Linked DNA regions of Thiocapsa bogorovii. The protein of the gene in region 1 interacts with the protein of each later gene in a pairwise test. Links are inferred from orthologs where the notes say so. Each region holds a gene or a part of one and is shown on either strand. Other genes may lie near its edges.

Region 1 (7,107 bases):
CCGCGGTGATACTCGGCCGAGACCTCTTGCACCATGCGCGTGCGGGTCTCGGAGATCGGCCGGGCGACGGTCTTCCAGTCATCTCGGGCCGGCAGGGCTGAGATCTGGGCGTCCTTCTCGACGTCGAAGATGAAGTCGTTCTCGCCATCCCAGAGCCAGACGAAACGGAAGGGCTTGCCCTCGGCGGCACCGAGTCCGGCCTTGAACTTGGCATCGTCCTGCACCGACGCCTTCGAGGCATCGCCGGGCTCACCACTTGCAAACAGGATGACGGGCTCGTCATCGTCCAACCCAACCAGCTCCGCGGTCTCCGCCATAGAGCCGTCGCCGAGGGGATCAAACAGGGCGAAGCTGGCCTCGATCTGCTGATAGCCGAGCTGTTCGAGCTTCTCGCGCGCGCCATCGCGCAGTGCGTCTGGATTGGTTTTTTTATTGGCCATTGAGGTCCTCTCGTCAGCGACGTCGGTTGAAAATGTTGGTGCCGACGACGACGTATTGCGCCGCCAGGAGCTCGCGGACTTGGTGCTCCGCCAGACCGGTGTCGCTCGCTACGCCTCGAACCGCACTGGCAAAGGGAACACCGCGGCGACCGACGAAATACTTCTCAGCCGACTCCCGAACGCGGCGCTCATCGCTGATCGCGCTGCCGCGCGCGGCCGACTTGTCGGTACCCGTTCGCTCCAGGGTCGGGTCGAGGCGCATCAGCAGCAGCGCGCGTTCGGTGCCTCCGCTCTGAGCGAGTTCCGGCAATGCCTCGGCGACGCGTTCTGCAGTGGCCGGGGTTTGCCAGTCTTTCAATCACCCGATCCGAGAAAGTCGGAGACGCGGCGGTAGCGGAGCATCGTGGCTGGGCCACGATGTCGATCAGGTCAGCCGGAGTGGAGTCTCACCGTCTTCAGAAAGAAGATATGTGGGCACGGAGTGCAGGAGTTAGTTTCGGTGACCTCGATCCGGTGGCCCGCCGGCCATAGGCACAGCAGGGGCACGCCCTGGGCACATGGCCCAAAACAGCATCTGTAGGTCAGTGTGCCCGGGATGTGGGCAGGAATCAGAGACGTAGCCGCGAAGTTTGACTTCAGGTTTCTGATGACAGGAATCGATCGGCGTAGGCCGGTCGCGTTCCGAAGCGGTAAATATTTGAAAAAGATTTGATTTGGCGCGCCCGACAGGATTCGAACCTGTGACCCCAGCCTTCGGAGGGCTGTACTCTATCCATCTGAGCTACGGGCGCTTTTTGCGGTTTCGCTATCCGGGGTGTCGCCGCTCGGTTCGATACCAGCGCAATCTCGATTCGCGAAGACCGTAAAATATACTGCGATTCGCCTCGGGCGTCCATGGGCTCTTGCACCGATGCTCAGCAGCAAAAGCGCCGGCCTGCATTCGGTCGGCCGCTCGGGGTACAGTGCTCAGTCAACGTCGAGGATTCCCTTCAGTGCATGCAGATGGCTCAAGCCTCGGGCTTTGCGGTTCTCGGGGGTCTCGTCGCGCGCATTGTCCCAGCGTAACTGATCCCGCGGCAGCTCGGAGAGGAAGCGGCTGGGCTCGCTGGTCACCCACTCGCCGTAGCGTTTACGCCGCCGCGTGAGTGTGAAGGTGAGTGTGCGTTGCGCACGGGTGATGCCGACATAGGCAAGCCGGCGTTCCTCCTCGATGGTCTCCTCCTCGATGCTGGTGCGGTGTGGAAGCAGCTCCTCTTCCATGCCGACCAGGAAGACGTGCGGGAATTCCAGGCCCTTGGCGGCGTGCAGGGTCATGAGGCCGACCCGGTCGCCGCCTTCGTCCTCGTCTTGACGTTCCATGACGTCCATCAGGGTGAGATGGGTCGCCATCTCGGCGAGTGTCTTCTCTTGCAGCTCGCCCTTTTTGAGTGCGCCGAGCCAGTCGAGCAGATCGGTGATGTTGGCGTAACGGCGGTCGGCGACGGCCTGGCTCGAGGCGTTCTCGCGCAGCCAGGAGGCGTAGTCGATCGTCTCGACCAGCGTGCGCATGGTCCCGACGGGGTCGCTTGCGCCGCGTCGGGCATGCTCGGAGACCAGTACGCTGAAGGCGTGGAGACGCTCGCGTTGGCGCTCGTTCAGGTGTTCGCCGAGACCGAGCTCGCCGCAGGCTTCGAGCAGATGGATGCCGCGCTCGCGGGCATAGTTGGCGAGCTTCTCCAGGGTCGTCGGGCCAATCTCGCGCCGCGGGGTGTTGACGATGCGCAGGAAGGCGGCATCGTCCTGCGGATTGGCGATCAGGCGCAGATAGGCCATCAGGTCCTTGACCTCGGCACGGGCGAAGAAGGACGTCCCGCCGCTCAGGACGTAGGGCACGTTGTGCTCGCGCAGGGCCTTCTCGAAGGTACGCGCCTGATGGTTGCCGCGATAGAGGATGGCAATGTCGCCGAACTCGGCCCCTTCGGCGAACTTGAGATGTAGGATCTCGGAGACGACCTGCTCGGCCTCGTGGACCTCGTCCTTGCAGTGCAGCACTCGCGGCGGCTCGCCCGGACCGTGCTCGCTCCAGAGCCGTTTCTCGAAGACATGCGGGTTGTTCGCGATCAGGGTGTTGGCGAGTCCGAGGATGGTCGCGCTGGAGCGGTAGTTCTGTTGCAGCATGATGACCTTCAGATGCGGATAGTCGGTCTGCAGCCGGGCCAGGTTCTCGGGCCGTGCACCGCGCCAGGCGTAGATGGATTGGTCGTCGTCGCCGACCACGGTGAAGGCCGCCCGCGGGCCGACGAGCCGACGAACCAGATCGTATTGCGCCCCGTTGGTGTCCTGGTATTCGTCGACCAGCAGGTAGCGGATTCTGCCTTGCCAGGTCTCGCGCAGCTCCGGGTGCTCGGCGAGCATCCGGGCCGGACCAAGAATGAGGTCGTCGAAGTCGACCGCGTTGTAGGCACGCAGGCTGCGTTCGTAATCGGCATAGAGCGCGGCGAGCCGGGCCTCGAAGTCGTCCTCGGCGTGGCTGGCGGCCTGGCTCGGGTCGATCAGGTCGTTCTTCCAACGGGAAATGCGATGTTGGATCGCCGCCGGGCTGAAGGCGTCGCCGCCCTTGGTATGGCGCAGGTGCTCTTTGATCAGGGCCTCGGCGTCCTGCGCGTCAAGGAGCGAGAACCGGGGGCGCAAGCCCGCGCGCTCGGGGTGTCGACGCAGCATGTCGAGGCCCAGCGTATGAAAGGTCGAGATGGTCAGACCACGCGTCTCGGCGCCCTTGATCCTGCTGCCGACCCGCTCGCGCATCTCGCGCGCGGCCTTGTTGGTGAAGGTCAGTGCGCAGATGTGGCGGGGCGAGATCCCGCCCGGGCCGATCAGGTGGGCGATCTTGCGGGTGATCACACGGGTCTTGCCGGATCCGGCACCGGCCAGGACCAGGAGCGGCCCGGCGGTGTAGTGCACGGCCTCGAGTTGTCTGGGGTTGAGTCCGCTCATGCGGGATCCTTTCGGGTGCGGGCGATCCGGTGCCCGCATCGCGCAAGGCCGCCTCGGGTTCGGGCCGACAAAGATACCCTATCGGCATCGGTCTAGCGCACCTGCGGATGAGGCAATCCGGGTGCGTTCGTACTACCATGCAAGTCTTTCAATCGACGGTGAGATGGTGGCCCCGTGACGAAGACGATCCTGCTGACGATCCCGCTGATGCTTTGCCTCGGGATGGCGTACGCGCAAGAGGAGCCACCGGCAGCGGCCGGCGGTGGATTTCTGGAGGCGCCGACGGTCATTCCGTCTCCGATCACCGGGGAACCGGTTGAGCCCGAGATCACCATTATCGAATCCGGCGACCAGGTCATCTACGAATACCGGATCCGCGGGGTGCTCTACATGGTCCGGATTCAACCCCAGTTCGGACCGCCCTACTTTCTCTTCGACACCAACGGCGACGGGGTTCTTGACATGCAGGAGAACGCGGCGAACAGCGTCTCGATACCGCAGTGGGTCCTGTTCGAATGGAACTGAAGTCGGATCGAGCGGCATCCGGGTGACACGTCGATCTTGAGTCCGCGAGCGGCCGAGCCGCCCGCGCCGTTCGGCCCCTTCCAATGTCTCGTCCGAGTCGCCTGTTTCTGCGCAATACAGACGCCTGGAGCTCCGTATGAGGAACCATCCCCGAACGGGAGGCCCGACCCGCCTGCTTGTGTTCGCCGATCGGATCGACGCCGTCGTCCGACAAATCGGCGAATGGGCGACCTGGCTTTCACTTGCCATGGTGCTGGTCACCTTCGCCGTGGTGGTCCTGCGCTATGCGTTCGACATCGGCTCGATAGCGCTGCAGGAGTCGGTGACCTACATGCATGCCGTCCTCTTTATGCTCGGCATCGCCTATACGCTGGGACGCAACGGCCATGTGCGGGTCGATATCCTCTACGAGCGTCTCTCGCGTCGCGGCCGTGCTCGGGTGGATCTGATCGGAACCCTCCTGCTGCTGATCCCCGTGTGCGTCCTGATCATCTGGCTCGGTTGGGCCTACGTTGCTGAATCCTGGCGTGTTCAGGAGGCATCCCGCGAGACCGGCGGCCTTCCTGCGGTCTATCTGTTGAAGAGTCTCATCCTGATCATGCCGATCCTGCTTTTGGCGCAGGGCCTGTCGAATGCGCTGCGCAATGGACTCTTCTTGGCCGGGATGGAAGAGGCGCTGCCGCCCTCCGACGGAGAGATGGGCCGTGCATGAGATGATGCCTGTGCTGTTGTTCGTCGGTGTCGTCGTCACCCTGCTGGCCGGCTACCCGGTGGCTCTGTCGTTGGGGGGCACGGCGCTTGCTTTTGCGCTGGTCGGCGAGGTCTTCGGGCTCTTCGAGCCGGCGTTTCTCGAGGCGCTGCCCAACCGACTCTACGGCGTCATGACCAACGAGACGCTGATCGCGGTCCCGCTCTTCGTCTTCATGGGCGTCATGCTCGAGCGCTCGCGTGTGGCCGAGAGTCTGCTCGACACCATGGCGATGCTGTTCGGACCCCTACGCGGCGGGCTCGGGATCTCGGTCACACTCGTGGGCATGCTGCTGGCCGCGAGCACGGGCATCGTCGGAGCGACGGTCGTGACCATGGGCCTGTTATCTCTACCGATCATGATGCGCCGCGGCTATTCTCCGAGCTTGGCGGCGGGAACCATCTGTGCATCGGGGACCCTGGGGCAGATCATCCCGCCTTCGATAGTGCTCGTCCTGCTGGGAGATGTGCTCTCGTCTGCCTATCAGCAGGCCCAACTGGAGATGGGTATCTGGTCGCCGGAGACGGTCTCGGTCGGCGACTTATTTGTCGGTGCCTTGGTGCCCGGATTGATGCTGGTCGGTCTTTACATCCTCTATATCGTGGGTATTGCCGTCTTTCGACCCGAGTCGGTACCGGCGATTCCACGTGAGGACCGACCGGTCGGCGGAGCCGCTCTGGCCTGGCGGGTCGTCTCGGTGTTGATCCCGCCACTCTTTCTGGTTGTGGCGGTGTTGGGGTCGATTCTAGGTGGGTTTGCGACACCGACCGAGGCCGCGTCGGTGGGCGCGGTCGGTGCGCTGATCCTGGCCGCGACGCGAGGTCGGCTGACCCTGTCGACACTGCGTGAGGTCGTGCGTCAGACCACCATGGTGACCAGCATGGTGTTCTTGATCTTCATCGGTGCTGCGATCTTTTCGCTGGTCTTCCGCGGATTCGGCGGCGATGACCTAGTGACCGAGTTTCTCACCGGCTTGCCCGGCGGGACGTTCGGGGCGGTGGCGCTGGTGATGCTGGTGATGTTCCTGCTGGGGTTCATCCTGGACTTCATCGAGATCACCTTCGTGGTGGTCCCGATCGTGGGGCCCGTCCTGCTCGCGATGGGGCTGGATCCGGTCTGGCTCGGGGTCATGATGGCGATCAATCTCCAGACCTCGTTTCTCACACCGCCGTTCGGCTTCTCGCTCTTCTATCTTCGCGGTGTCGCTCCGCCCGAGATCACCACGGTCGACATCTATAAGGGCGTCGCACCCTTTATCCTGATTCAGTTGCTCGTCCTTGGACTGCTTGCGCTCTGGCCTGCGTTGACCACCTGGTTGCCCGGGTTGGTCTATGCATCCTGAGGCCTTTTCCGAACCACTCGGTCGGCAGCGGTGACGCGCGGGAATCAGCGCGCACTCGATCGACGGCCGGTTGAATCGACAGCCTGCGGTGGCGGGGGCTGTCGAGCAAGATCCCGGGTAAGGCCCTGGTAGAGGTCAGGCCGGGGATCCCGGAACATCACGCCGATGCCGGAGCCGCGATGGTGGACCACGATGGCGGGGATGAGCCAATCCTTTCCGAGGCAGGCAAGCTCGAGCTCGACGAGGATACCGGTGGGGAGCGTGAGGTTGCGCACCTCGAGAAACATACCCTGATCGGATAGGTTGCAGGCGCGGGCACAGATGAACCGGCGTTTACGGTAGCGGATAGACACAAGAAGATCGATCGGGTGTCGGGCGCAGTAGCGGCGTTCGATGGCCATTGGATAGTTTCCCCCTCGCTCTTCGGTTTCGCCGGATAGTAGAGGCTCGACTTGACGAATCGGTTGAGGTCGTATGACGGATCGATGAACCTTATCGAGCACGCCGCCGTCTTCATCAGCCATCGCGATGCTGCCAATAGCCCCAGTCATAGGTCCGATATTTCACAGGCATCAGATTCGTATAGAGCAAAGTGCAGCGGATGATCGAATGCACCGTCTTCCGTAATCTGCTGCTTTCTATTCGGCGATGGTCGATCGCATGGACGACCAGATCCTTTTGGAACGAAACCCGAAAGCCCGCTCGTCGAATGCGCCAGACGACCTCCGAGTCCTCGTTGCAGGTCAGTCTCATATCGAAACCGTCCACGCACGCGAGAGCATCTCGCCGTATCAGGAGATTCGAGCCGGACGCGGCAGGAAATCCGCATGCATGGCTGAGCGCTTGGGCGCGTGCAATGCGGTTGTAATAGTGGCGGAAGCGACCTCGGGAAAGCTTCGGTCCGTAGTAGACCGCACTCCCGGAAAGGGCCGCGAGCCTGTCGAAATAATCCGGCGGAAAAAGGATATCGGCATCGCTGAACAGCAGCCAGTCGGTCCGTGCGAGATCGGCGCCGCGCTGTCTCGCTTGCGTAACCGAGCCGGGCTCGCGCAGGACGAGCGTGCGCTCCGGACGCAGGG
Region 2 (6,992 bases), 680 kb from region 1 along the record:
GTCAAGACGGGCGAAGAGCGCGAGCGCTCGGATGCTCCCGAGGGCGCCAGCCGGCGGGAAGATTCCGCTCGCAGCAGCAACCCCGACAGCACCTCCTCGAGCGACTAAGACGAGACGCCATCCATGGAATCCAGCAATTCACGTTTTTTCCGTCGCAAGCGCTATTGCCGCTTCACCGCCGAAGGCATCACCGAGATCGACTACAAGGATCTCAACCTGTTGAAGGCGTATGTCAGCGAGTCCGGCAAGATCGTCCCAAGTCGGATCACCGGAACCTCGGCGAAGTATCAGCGTCAGCTCGCGCAAGCGGTCAAGCGCGCCCGTTACCTGGCGTTGCTTCCGTACACCGACGGTCACTGATCCGCGGCATGAAGGCGATTGCGGCCTTCGTGATGCGCGGTCCGTCGCAGGCGGCGCTGGTCGCCGCCGCGACGGCCCTGTTGTCGATCCTAGTCCCGCCGTTGGGGCTGCTCAGCGCCGGCTCGATCGGTTTGGTCGCTCTGCGAAGCGGTCCTATTTACGGGCTGCTCGTGAGTGCGGCGGCGACCCTCGGAATGGGCGTCATCGCCTGGTTGGCTTTGGGCTCGCCTTTGCCTGCGCTCGGCGTGCTGTTGATGCTCTGGGTGCCGATTCTGGCCCTGGCACTGCTGCTGCGATACAGCCGGTCTTTGGCGCTGACGCTGCAAGTGGCAGGTGTGTTGGGCGTCCTTCTGGTGTTGTCGGCGTACGGCCTGATGGGCGACCCGAGTGCCACCTGGCTGACGCTCCTCGAGCCGTTCCGGGACGCGCTGGTAAAAGACGGCGTGCTGGACGATCCGGCGAGTGCCGCCGTGTTCGCCGAGCTTGCCGGATGGATGACCGGCGCATTTGCAGCGGCCTTGGTCGCACAGTTGCTGTTCGGGCTCTTTATTGCTCGCTGGTGGCAGGCGCTGCTCTACAACCCGGGGGGGTTTGGCGAGGAGTTTCGGCAGCTGCGTTTGAGTCGTCCTTTCGGGGTCCTCGTCGTCGTGCTGCTGGCGCTTCTTCCCTTCAGCGACGGCGCGAGCCTGACGGCGAATCTATTGCTGGTGCCTGGCGTCCTGCTCCTGTTTCAGGGTCTCGCGGTCGCCCATCAGGTGCGAGCGCTCAAGCAGGCACGGCAGGCGTGGTTGGTGGGGCTCTACGTCTTGGTGGTGTTTTTCATGCCGCAGGCACTGCTGCTGATCGCCTGTATCGGTTTGGTGGACATCTGGGCCGATATCCGGTCTCGGGTTGCACCATCGCCGCCGCCGGGTTCCGGCACAAGCGGGCCGGCGACCTGACCCGTACGGATCGGGCAAGACCGTTTGGCCGAAAGATCTTGACCGGATGAATCAGGTCCCGGCGCATGCGCCGCCCGTTCCGGGGGATCACCCGAGGATCGAGGGTGCAAAACCCTGATCTCGAAGAACTTTTGAGAGGAATACACACGTGGAAGTCATCCTGTTGAAGAATGTCGGTCGCCTAGGAGCGCTCGGCGACAAGGTCAGTGTCCGTCCGGGCTATGGTCGGAACTATTTGATCCCCTCCGGGTTCGCCGTGTCGGCGACCGATGCAAATCTCGAAGCCTTCGAGGCCCGGCGTGCGGAGCTTGAGCAGGTTGCAGCGGAGCAGCTTGCCGAGGCGCGTGCTCGGCGCGATCACTTCGAAGGGATGAGCGTCACGATCGCGCGCCGTGCCGGCGAGCAGGGGCGGCTGTTCGGCTCGGTGGGCACGGGCGACATTGCCGAGGCAGTGACCGCCGCCGGGTTTACGCTGTCGAAGGGCGAGGTCAAACTCTCCGGAGGACCTTTCCGCGCCGCGGGCGAGTATGAGGTGACGCTGCACCTGCATCCGGAGGTCGATGCCACCATCACCGTGGATGTCGTTCCCGAGGACTGAGATGACCGTTCCTCGGCGATCCGGCGGCGAGCGTCCGTCGGATCGCCGGCGCGCCTCGCCCGGAGGCGTCGGGCACGTCACGTGAATCGACTCGAAGGTCTGGCCGAAGCTCTGGCGAGGCCCCGCTTTCTCGCGGATCATTCGGCCGAGGTGGTCTATGTTCGACTCGGATTCCCAAGGCCCGCCGGGCGCGGACTTCGACGAGCTCCGTGTCCCGCCGCACAACATTCATGCCGAACAATCCCTGCTCGGCGGTCTCATGCTGGACAACAGCACCTGGGACCGCATCGCCGACATGGTCACAGAGCGTGACCTTTATCGACGCGAGCACCGCCTCATCTTTCGCGCCATCGCCAAACTGGCCGCGGAGGACCAACCCTTCGATCTGGTGACCCTCGCCGAGACCCTCGAGCGCACCGAGCAGCTCGAAGGCGCAGGCGGGCTTCCTTACCTCGGCACCATCGCCAACGAGACCCCGAGCGCGGCCAATATCAAGGCCTACGCCAAGATCGTCCGCCAGACCTCGGTGCTGCGCCAGATGATCGCCGCGGGTACGGACATCGCCGACAGTGGCTACAATCCCATGGGTCGCGATGCCTCCGAGCTGCTCGATGCCGCCGAGCGCCGCGTCTTCGAGATCGCCGAGCAGGAGGCGCGCGGCGGAGGTGGGTTCCAGCCGATCAAGACCCTGCTCGGGCGCGCGGTCGAGCGTATCGACGCACTCTATCAGCGCGACGAGCCCATCACCGGACTGGCGACCGGTTTCACCGACTTCGACATGATGACCTCGGGGCTGCAGCCCGCGGACCTGATCATCGTCGCGGGACGGCCCTCGATGGGCAAGACCTCCTTCGCCATGAACATGGCCGAGCATGTCGCCATCCAGTCCAAACGCCCTGTGGCCGTCTTCAGTATGGAGATGCCGGGCGATGCGCTGGCGATGCGCATGATGTCTTCGCTCGGGCGCATCGATCAGCACCGCGTCCGAACCGGGCGGCTCGAGGACGACGAGTGGCCACGCCTGACCTCCGCGGTCAACATCCTGGCCGGAGCGTCCATGTTCATCGACGACACCCCCGCCCTCTCCCCGACCGAGGTCCGGGCGCGTGCACGGCGTCTCAAACGTGATCAAGACGACCTGGGTCTGATCGTGCTGGACTACATCCAGCTCATGCAGGCCCCGGGGGTCGGCGAGAATCGGGCAACTGAGATTTCCGCGATTTCACGCTCGCTCAAGGCGCTCGCCAAGGAGCTCAACGTCCCGGTGATCGCACTTTCCCAGCTCAATCGCAGTCTCGAGCAGCGCCCGAACAAGCGGCCGGTGATGTCGGATCTGAGGGAATCGGGCGCGATCGAGCAGGATGCAGACCTCATTGTCTTCATCTATCGCGACGAGGTCTATCACGAGGACACGAAGGAGAAGGGTGTCGCCGAGATCATCATCGCCAAGCAGCGCAACGGCCCCATCGGGACAACCCGACTGACCTTTCTCGGCAAATACACCAAGTTCGAGAACTATATCGGCAATTATTACGGCGAGGGCGGCGACTGACACCCGGTTTGACTAGATCCAGCAGTTGAACGGCCGTCACCCGGCGGGTGGGACGTCAGATGTCCTAGTACCCCGTTCCACCCTATTTTGCGTGCTCAGCGAGGCAGAAGCGTTCGGCGGCTAGGCGCGCGAGTGAAGGAAGAGTGGTCCTCTTTCAAGCTCGCGCAACAACGGCGCCGAACGCTTCTCGCCTCGCCCCTTCGGGAGCCCCCCAAAAGCGCCGGGGCGGCGTTACAGCCCTTGGAAATAGGATCCACTATTCCCCGCGGCCTGTGCCTTGCCCCGGCGCTTTTGGGGGGGCTCTGAGCATGCAAAATAGGGTGGAACGGGGTACTAGTGTCCCGCGCGACATCGACGTGCAGACCACACTGGCGGCCAAGCGGGGGTCAAGAAACGGCCCGACCGTATCCTCGGTGCCTGCCTCCGCCCCGGCCAATCGGGCGTTGGAACCGGACGCGGTTTAGCCGAGACCGAAACGCTTCAGCTTGCGATAGATGGTCCGTTCGCTGATACCGAGCGCTCCCGCGATTTCGCGCCGGTTGCCATTGTGCTTGCTCAACAGGCGTGCGAGCTGTTCGGTTTCGAAGGCATCCAGGCTGCGGGCGAGGGGGCCCTGCGACATCTCGACATGGGCGGGAGCAGGTGGGGCCGCATGGCAGGTCACGACAGGCGACTGGTCCGGTGTCTTGGGAATTCCCATGCCGATCTCGCGTGACGCGGAAGCAGGCGATCCGATAGTAGAGATCTTGCGGGAACCAGGTAACGTTCTGAATCTCCAGGCGCGATTGAAGCCGGGGGCGGCACGGATGCCGCCCGCACGTGGTACACGATGGTGATGACGACGTCGGGTAGAGCCGGCGACGGGCCGCCCACTGGGTCGAGCAGTTGGGGATCGATGTCCCGGTCCTGCTGGATGAGGACGCTACGGTCTTTGGACGCTGGGGCGGCAAGATTTTGCCGACCACCTATGTGCTGGACGGGACCGGCAAGGTCGTCGATGTCGTGCAGGGGCCGCTGGAATGGGACCGTGCCGAAGTCATCGACAACATGCGTCGAATCCTCGACGGCGGGACGTCGCCCGAGCGCTGATCGACTATATCCGGCCGCATTGCGGGTTTGACTCGGGGCGCTAAACCAAAAGCCTGCGTCGGGTCAATGCGACGGCGAGATAAAAGCCGACCGCGGCATAGGCGGCCAGCACCGAGAGGTGCAACAGCACACCGTCGAGCGGTTGGCCCGCGACCAGAGGGCGGGTCAGGGCTACGGCGTGGGTCAGCGGGAAGAGTTGGACGACCGTCTGCATAGCGACGGGCAGCGTGTCGATCGGGTAGAAGACGCCGGATAGGATCAGCATCGGCGTCACGACCAGGACGAAGTAGTAGTTGAAGAAGTCGTAGTTCGGCGCCAACGCCGCCATGATCATGGCCGGTCCGGCAAAGCAGAGCCCGATCAGGAAGGCCACGGGCAGGGCCAACAGGGCGCCGGGACCGGCGACGACGCCGAGCAAGGCGGCCACGGTTAGGATCGCCGCACCGCTGAACAGCGCCTTGGTGGCGCACCAGAGCATCTCGCCGGCGAGGATGTCGTCGAGCGTTAAGGGTGTGGCCAGCATGGCGTCGTAGGTGCGCTGCACGTCCATGCGCGTGAAAACCGAGTACATGCCCTCGAAGCTGGCCGTGGTCATGGCGCTGGACGCGATGATCCCCGAGGCCAGAAATGCCAGGTAGGGCATGTCGGACATGGTGCCGATGAAGCTGCCGAGGCCGAATCCCAACCCTAGCAGGTAGAGCGTCGGTTCGCCGAAGTTCAGCACCACGGCGGGACCGATGAGCTTGCGCCAGACGCGGATGTTGCGGTGCCAGACGGCCAGCGCGCCGTGGCCGGGTCGGGGGAGGATCCAGTGGTCTCGCATGGGCATCAGTCGCGCAGGTCGCGCCCGGTCAGGCGCAGGAAGACGTCTTCCAGGCCCGCCGGGCGATGCAAGTAGATCAGTTCCGGGTCACGCAGCAGAAAGTCGATCAAGGGCGCCGTGTCGCGTCCGTAGCAATAGAGGCTGCTGCCTTGGCGCTCCAATCGGCAGCCGTGACGCTCCGCCAGGACCGTGAAGGCCACGCTGTCGCCGCTGCGGATCTCGATCACCTCCGGCTCGACGTGGCGGCGGATCAGCGCTCGCGGCGAACCCTGATCCAGGATGCGTCCCCGGTCGATGATCACCAGCTCGTCGCACAGCCGCTCGGCCTCTTCCATGTAGTGCGTGGTCAGCAGCAAGGTCGTGCCGCGCGCCTTCAGCTCGGCGAGACGGGCCCAGATGACGTGGCGCGCCTGCGGATCCAGGCCGGTGGTGGGCTCGTCCAGGATCACCAGTTCGGGTCGGTTGATCAAGGCTCGAGCGATGGTCAGACGCCGCTTCATGCCCCCGGACAGGGTGTCGGTCTTGGCGTGGCGGCGCTCCGTTAGGGCGGCGAACTCAAGCAGTTCGGGGATGCGGTTGCGGGCCTCCTGCGCCGGGATGCCGAAGTAGGCGGCGTGCATCTCGAGGTTTTCATCGACGCGAAAGTCCGGATCCAGGTTGTCGGTCTGGGGCACGACGCCGGTGCGCGCGCGGATGGCGCGGCCCTGCGCCGGCATCGACAGGCCGAACACATCGAGCCGGCCGGCGCTCATCGGCGTCGTGCCCAGGATCATGCGCAGGGTTGTGGTCTTGCCGGCTCCATTGGGGCCCAGTAGGCCGAAGCAGCGCGCCCCGGCGACCTCGAACGAGATGTCCTCGACCGCAGTGAATGTGCCGTAGCGCTTGAGAAGGCCGCGTGCATCGATCACCGGTGACATCTGTCGGGCTCCATCGTCTTGCGCGCGGTCTCGGCGCACCTACAGCGCCCTTGCCCCCGAACGACGCGCTGAACAGGAAAGCAGCAAGGTCATCGCCCACGCATCACAGTATCCAAGGCGACCCGGGCGCGGTTGCTCGGCACCGCGAACCCGATCCCGACATTGCCCCCGTTCGGTCCGATCAGCGCGGTGTTGATGCCGACGACCTCGCCGGCGAGGTTGATCAAAGGGCCGCCCGAGTTGCCCGGATTGATGGATGCGTCGGTCTGGATCAGCTCGCCGAGACGGTTGCCGGCGATCCCGCTGCGCCCGACCGCGCTGACAATGCCGGAGGTGACGGTCTGGCCCAAGCCGAACGGATTGCCGATGGCGATGACGAAGTCGCCGACCTCCAGTCGATTGGAGTCGCCGAGCTTGAGCGGGCGCACGTCTACAGGCGGAATCTCGAGAATGGCAACGTCCGAGGCGGCGTCCGAGCCCAGTCGCCGCGCCCGAAAGCTGCGCCTGTCCTTGAGCGTGACCCGGATCTCGGTCGCGTTGCGCAACAGATGATCGTTGGTCATCACATAGCCGCGTCCCGCATCGACGATGATCCCCGAGCCCACGCTCTGGCGCTGTTCGATCTCGCCCTCCTCGGGCGCGGGCAGACCGAAGCGATCGAGGAAGGCGCGGAACTCGGGATCGCGCAGGAAGGGATGATCCTCCATCGGAA

What was found. Proteins that work in one complex are often made in the same cells at the same time.
Region 2: the proteins of LT988_RS04570 (region 1) and dnaB interact in binary tests that used the Escherichia coli proteins (3 or more experiments, as listed by UniProt). The link is inferred for Thiocapsa bogorovii from one-to-one orthologs.

Annotation. Positions count from the first base shown.
Region 1 is NZ_CP089309.1:994,894-1,002,000, forward strand. What follows is about bases 911-3,841. They hold LT988_RS04570 (UvrD-helicase domain-containing protein), read right to left. Parts: upstream 3,414-3,841; coding sequence 1,407-3,413; downstream 911-1,406. Other genes in these bases: LT988_RS04575 (DUF2782 domain-containing protein), read left to right, coding at 3,588-3,841. Outside these bases: LT988_RS04555 (hypothetical protein), read right to left, coding at 1-440; LT988_RS04560 (hypothetical protein), read right to left, coding at 454-798; more of LT988_RS04575, read left to right, coding at 3,842-3,938; LT988_RS04580 (TRAP transporter small permease subunit), read left to right, coding at 4,075-4,650; LT988_RS04585 (TRAP transporter large permease), read left to right, coding at 4,643-6,028; LT988_RS04590 (PilZ domain-containing protein), read right to left, coding at 6,073-6,429; LT988_RS04595 (glycosyltransferase), read right to left, coding at 6,545-7,107. UniProt on the Escherichia coli protein: Rep helicase is a single-stranded (ss)DNA-dependent ATPase involved in DNA replication; it can initiate unwinding at a nick in the DNA. It binds to ssDNA and acts in a progressive fashion along the DNA in the 3' to 5' direction.
Region 2 is NZ_CP089309.1:312,258-319,249, reverse strand. What follows is about bases 1,438-4,253. They hold dnaB (replicative DNA helicase), read left to right. Parts: upstream 1,438-2,056; coding sequence 2,057-3,451; downstream 3,452-4,253. Other genes in these bases: LT988_RS01475 (helix-turn-helix domain-containing protein), read right to left, coding at 3,912-4,151; rplI (50S ribosomal protein L9), read left to right, coding at 1,450-1,899. Outside these bases: rpsF (30S ribosomal protein S6), read left to right, coding at 1-108; rpsR (30S ribosomal protein S18), read left to right, coding at 124-360; LT988_RS01490 (DUF2232 domain-containing protein), read left to right, coding at 369-1,301; LT988_RS01470 (TlpA family protein disulfide reductase), read left to right, coding at 4,337-4,540; LT988_RS01465 (ABC transporter permease), read right to left, coding at 4,581-5,369; LT988_RS01460 (ATP-binding cassette domain-containing protein), read right to left, coding at 5,369-6,280; LT988_RS01455 (trypsin-like peptidase domain-containing protein), read right to left, coding at 6,370-6,992. UniProt on the Escherichia coli protein: The main replicative DNA helicase, it participates in initiation and elongation during chromosome replication. Travels ahead of the DNA replisome, separating dsDNA into templates for DNA synthesis.